One region of the Bacteroides hominis genome, then DNA from elsewhere that is predicted to be linked to it. Evidence: riboswitches for the same ligand, from Rfam matches in the RefSeq annotation. Region 1 holds a riboswitch; the other holds the start of a gene.
The links. A riboswitch is a leader RNA that binds a small molecule or an ion and turns the genes downstream of it on or off. The one in region 1 is predicted to bind cobalamin.
Positions count from the first base shown of each region.

Region 1 (3,170 bases):
ATAAAGGAACTTCAGGGAGTAGACGTGGCTATTCTTTGTACTCCGACCCGCAGCGTTGAGAAATACGCAAAAGAAATCCTCGCAATGGGAATCAATACAGTGGACAGTTTCGATATCCACACCGGAATCGTAGATCTCCGCCGTGAACTGGGTGCTTGTGCCAAAGAACACGGGGCGGTATCGATCATCTCGGCCGGATGGGATCCGGGAAGCGACTCCATCGTACGCACCATGCTCGAGGCTATTGCTCCGAAAGGCATCACTTACACCAACTTCGGTCCGGGTATGAGCATGGGCCACACGGTAGCCGTGAAAGCAATCGACGGAGTGAAAGCGGCTTTGTCAATGACCATCCCCACAGGAACGGGAATCCACCGCCGCATGGTATACATCGAACTGAAAGACGGATATAAATTTGAAGACGTGGCAGCCGCAATCAAATCGGACGCTTATTTCGTGAACGACGAAACCCACGTAAAGCAAGTGCCGAGCGTGGATGCACTCTTGGACATGGGACACGGTGTAAACCTGACCCGCAAAGGTGTATCGGGAAAAACCCAGAATCAGTTGTTCGAATTCAACATGCGCATCAACAATCCCGCACTGACCGCACAGGTACTGGTATGCGTGGCACGCGCTTCGATGAAGCAGCAACCGGGATGCTACACCATGGTGGAAGTACCGGTAATCGACCTGTTGCCGGGCGACCGCGAAGAATGGATCGGACATCTGGTATAAATCTGCTGCCTGATACAAGATACTTCTAAAAAGGAAAGGATGACCGCAGATTTTAAGAGGGTGTGTCGAAACTCTCAAATCTGCGGTCATCTTATTAAATTGCTACCACATCACCTATATACACACGAATGGAGAACAAGCGATATTCACACGGCGAAGAATTATCCAACACCCTGAGTCATGGTGCAGGTATTCTGTTAGGTATCACCGCAGGATATTTTCTGTTGGAAAAAGCACTTACCAACCCACATCCCCATTGGGCGGCAGGTTGTGTGCTGGTCTACCTGGCGGGAATGCTGGCATCCTATATCAGTTCTACCTGGTATCACGGTTCAAGACCCGGCAGCCGTAAAGAACTTCTCCGCAAATTCGACCACGGCGCCATCTACCTGCACATAGCAGGCACTTATACCCCGTTTACCTTATTGGTATTGCGCCATGCCGGTGGCTGGGGCTGGGGAATATTCGCTTTCGTATGGCTGTCGGCCATCGTAGGCTTCATACTGGCTTTTAAAAAGCTGAAAGAACACAGTAATCTTGAAACAGTCTGCTTCGTCGGAATGGGTTCTGCCATCCTGGTAGCCCTGAAACCTTTGATGGACTGCCTCTCCGCCATCGGAGCTTCTCCCGCCTTTTGGTGGCTTATCGGAGGAGGGGCTTCCTACATCATGGGAGCCGTATTTTATTCGTTGCGAAAACCTTACACACATGCTGTTTTCCACCTGTTTTGTCTGGGCGGAAGCATAGGGCATATCATAGCTATCTGGCTGATTCTTTAGCAAACTTCATTTAAATTTCATGCCCGAAAGTTTCCCGTTTTGGAAAACTTTCTGTATCAGGAAGAAAGAAAAGTTCTCCAAAAATTCTTCTTAAAACAAGAACAACTTATTGCTTTAACTGTTACCTTTGTAGCAGATTTCAGCACTAAAAAGAGGTTTAGTCACGAGGGAACGCTGTGCAAATCGGCGACAGTACCCGCTGCTGTAATTCTCTGAGAATCCGCACACTATGCCACTGCGCCCAGCGTGGGAAGGCGTTGCGAGGGAGAGATAAGTCAGAAGACCTGCTGAAAAAGTAAACATATTAAAAAAAATCTAAAGCTTTCGGGAGTTAAAGTTATGAACTACGCGGAAATTTGTATCATCAAACGAGATGGTAAAAGGGAGGACTTCTCCATCAGTAAAATCAAGAACGCTGTATCAAAAGCGTTTAGTGCCACAGGAATCAATGATGAACAGCAATTGATTGCTGACATCACGATGAACGTAATCGGACAATTTGCATCTCCTACCATTACGGTAGAAGAAATTCAGGACCTGGTAGAAAAAGAGCTGATGAAGGTTCGTCCGGAAGTAGCCAAAAAGTACATCATCTATCGGGAATGGCGAAACACCGAACGAGACAAAAAGACTCAGATGAAGCATGTGATGGACGGTATCGTAGCTATCGATAAAAACGATGTCAACCTGAGCAATGCCAATATGAGCAGTCATACCCCCGCCGGACAGATGATGACATTTGCCTCGGAAGTAACCAAAGACTATACATATAAATATCTGTTGCCGAAACGTTTTGCCGAGGCGCACCAATTGGGAGACATCCACATCCATGACCTGGATTACTACCCGACCAAAACCACGACTTGTATCCAGTATGACATGGATGACCTCTTCGAACGTGGATTCCGCACCAAGAACGGCAGTATACGTACCCCGCAAAGCATTCAAAGTTATGCTACCCTGGCTACCATTATTTTCCAGACTAACCAGAACGAACAGCACGGAGGTCAGGCCATACCGGCATTCGACTTCTTTATGGCAAAAGGGGTAAGCAAATCATTCCGTAAACACCTGGCATCATTCATCAGCTTCTATGTACAGATGAACAAGGGTGAAGAAATAGAAGAAAAGGCTATCCGTACAGTGATTGCCGAACATCTGTCGTCCATCAAAGCAGCGGAACTGGAACGCGAAACATTGCGCATGGCCCTGACTGCCCTACAGATCAATATCGACAAAGAACATCTGAACCAAATTATAGAGAAAGCATTTGTGCAGACTCAGAAAGATACGCACCAGGCCATGGAAGGCTTTATCCATAACCTGAACACAATGCACTCACGCGGTGGAAACCAGGTAGTGTTCAGTTCGATCAATTATGGAACAGACACTTCGGCCGAAGGACGCATGGTGATTGAAGAATTACTGAAAGCAACCGTAGAGGGACTGGGCACAAGGGGAGAAGTGCCGGTATTCCCAATCCAGATATTCAAGATAAAAAACGGAGTATCGTACACAGAAGCCGATTATGAAAAGGCTATGGCTAATTTCGATGCTGCCATGGAAGGTAAATTAAAATTTGAAGCACCCAACTTCGACCTGTTCCTGAAAGCTTGCCACACTACGGCAAAAGCACTCTTCCCTAACTTCATG
Region 1 is NZ_CP178829.1:5,114,862-5,118,031, forward strand. Features, by position in the region: gene R3O62_RS21550 (diaminopimelate dehydrogenase) at 1-738, shown strand, start outside; gene trhA (PAQR family membrane homeostasis protein TrhA) at 867-1,517, shown strand; cobalamin riboswitch at 1,641-1,824, shown strand; gene R3O62_RS21560 (anaerobic ribonucleoside triphosphate reductase) at 1,857-3,170, shown strand, end outside.

Region 2 (3,170 bases), 1.0 Mb from region 1:
TTATGCCTGCCGATCTGACTGCCGGGCTGGAATATAACCGGGACAATCTGAAGGATGATATGTGGGGATACAATCGCTATACCAGGCAGACGGTGAATATCGGTAGCGCTTTCTTCCAGAACGAATGGAAAAATGAAAAGTGGAGTATCTTGCTGGGCGGACGTCTGGACAAGCATAATCTGATCAACCATGTCATCTTCAGTCCCCGTGCCAATTTGCGTTTCAATCCTACACAAGACGTCAACCTCCGTCTGAGCTATTCTTCCGGATTCCGTGCCCCCCAGGCTTTTGATGAAGACCTGCATATTGAGAATGTGGGCGGAACGGTGTCTATGATTGAGCGCGCCAAGAATCTCAAAGAAGAGAAGTCGCAGAGTTTCAGTGCTTCGGCGGATATGTATCACCGCTTCGGTGCTTTTCAGGTGAACTTCCTGGTAGAAGGTTTCTATACCAAGCTGTCGGATGTGTTTGTTCTCGAGAACATCGGAGTGCGGGACGGGATTCTGATTAAAGAACGTCGCAATGGTTCGGGAGCGAAAGTGCTGGGACTGTCGATGGAAGGAAAAATGGCTTACCTCTCTTTGTTCCAGTTGCAGGCGGGAGTCACCTTGCAGCAAAGCCGCTATGACGAACCCGAAAAATGGAGTGAAACGGCACCGGCTCAGAAGAAGATTTTCCGTACTCCGAATACCTATGGATATTTCACGGCAACCTATACCCCTGTCAAACCGCTCTCCGTTTCCTTGTCGGGAACCTATACCGGTTCGATGCTGGTGCAGCATATGGCAGGTTATATCAAGAATGACATAGCGGTCAATACGCGCGATTTCTTCGATATGGGAGTTAAGTTGGCCTATGATTTCAAACTTTATAAGACGATAGACCTCCAGTTGAGCGCCGGTGTACAAAATGTGTTCAACGCTTATCAGAACGACTTTGACCAGGGAGTGGAACGTGACTCCGGATATATCTATGGGCCGGCTGCTCCGCGAAGCTATTTTGCCGGAGTAAAGATCAGCTATTAAGCCCGTTGCAATTAGTCTGGAAACCGAGCCTCTGCTTGGTTGAAACGAAGGCTCTGTCCCGGTCGGACGGAGCCTTTGTTCTGTCCGGACAGAGCCTCTGTTTTACTTCGGCAGAGGCTCCGATTGAAAAAAGTATCTCTCTGAACACAAATATCTGATTTATTGTTTTTATATTTGTCGGCAGATTGGTTCGCCAAAGCTTTCCTGCTTCTGGCGATTAAAAGGGAACCGGGTGTGACTCCCGGACAGTCCCGCTGCTGTGAGGCTTTAATACAAACATTCCGATCGGATACTCTTTTGCCACTGGCTCGTGTAAGCCGGGAAGGCGTTCGGAATGGAAGCTAAGTCAGAAGACCTGCCACTCTCGCTGATAAGTCTTGGTTCCTCGTGGGTTAGGAGCAAAGCACAATAGTAACAATCAATATTAAAAACGTAGAGCGTATGGAAAAAGTAGTTCCTCCGTTCAAAGTAGACGTTGCCGGTACTTTTCTTCTGCCTCCTGCATTGAGAGAAGCCCGTGAGCAATATCGAAACGAACAAATCAGCCTGCTTACTTTGCGTGCTGTCGAAGATGCCGAAATACGGAATCTGGTGGACAGACTGAAGGCAGAAGGGCTGAAGGTGGTCACCGACGGCCGTTTCCGCAGTGATGCGTGGCCGCTCGACTTTATGTGCGGATTGGATGGCATCCGATTCCGGGATGACAGAAAGACTTCTGTCGAACTGACCGGCAAGATCGATGTGCATCGTCATCCGGTGCTCGATGATTTTGTTTTTCTTACCGGGGTAACCGGCGGAGATGTAATAGCTAAGCAGGTGCTTCCGGCGCCTTCGCGCCTGCTGGCCGAATTGATGAAGGACGCAAACCGGACGCAACTGGATCTGATTTATCCCGAACTCGAGACATTGCTGGTGGATATTGCACAGGTGTATCAGAAGCTGATTATGGAATTGTATAAATCGGGATGCCGTTATCTGCAACTCGATGACGCAACGCGCACGGTGACAGATAATGCTATTCGTGTCAACAACATGGCTTTGGAAAATCTGCCTGCCGACCTTTACATCGCTTTTCACTCGCCTACCGAAATGCTTTTCTCACTACAGGGCATCAATGCTTTTTTCCTCGACTATGATTCGGAATGTTGTGGCAAAAACCGTTTGCTGTGGTTCATACGGGAAAAGCAATCGGTTTTTGGTTTCGTCCTTTCCCATTATCCCGTAGAGGAAGAGTTGGAAGAACTAAGGGCTAAGATCGACCAGATTGTACGTTATATTCCCTCGCACCGCTTCTCACTCTGCATTCCCAATGCTGAGGTACTACCTTCGGAATCTTATGAAGAGGCTGAGGAGAAGCAATGGCATACGCTGAGAATGGCTGAAATGGTTGCGGGAGAACTTTGGCCCGAAGAGGAATAGAACTTCTTTATAACTATAGTATATTTTCGTGGAACAGATTCGTAAGAGCCTGTTTAGAGGGGCCCGGGCGATGTGATTTCGACCGGGCTTTTTTATACCTTTTTCAGAAAATGATGTATCTTTGAACCCTGAAACAACTATATCCCTGTTTTTACAACTATGATGACACATAAACTACTATTAGCCGCACTGATGGGTTCTGTCTGCATCTCGTGCGGACATCCGCCTCACAAAGGCGGAAGCGAAAAAGAAGCGTTGGGTAAACTCCTCTTCCATGATACTTCGCTCTCTGAACCATCCGGACAGTCGTGCGCCACTTGCCATGCCGTCTCCCGGGGATTTGCCGATGAACAGTCGCGTGCCATATCCGAAGGCGCAGTGCAGGGACTCTTTTCTCAGCGCAATTCCATGTCGGTATGTTATGCCGCTTTTGTGCCTGAGTTACATTATGATGATGAAGATGAAAGCTATGTGGGAGGTCTGTTTTGGGACGGCCGTTCTCCTTCTTTGCGGGATCAGGCGGGTGTTCCTTTGCTGAATCCGGTGGAAATGGGGAATAAGGACAAACAAATGGTGGCCGAAAAGGTGAGACGTACTCCGTATTATGACCGTTTGATACGGATATATGGCGAAACGGGTAATGCCGATTCGCTGTTTGCTTACGTTACGGACGCACTGGCGGCTTATCAGTCATCCAAAGAAATCAATCCTTTTACATCCAAGTAC
Region 2 is NZ_CP178829.1:4,071,211-4,074,380, reverse strand. Features, by position in the region: gene R3O62_RS17160 (TonB-dependent receptor) at 1-1,025, shown strand, start outside; cobalamin riboswitch at 1,195-1,403, shown strand; gene R3O62_RS17155 (methionine synthase) at 1,467-2,444, shown strand; gene R3O62_RS17150 (cytochrome-c peroxidase) at 2,604-3,170, shown strand, end outside.
Region 2: another riboswitch for cobalamin. It lies ahead of R3O62_RS17155 (methionine synthase); the one in region 1 lies ahead of R3O62_RS21560 (anaerobic ribonucleoside triphosphate reductase).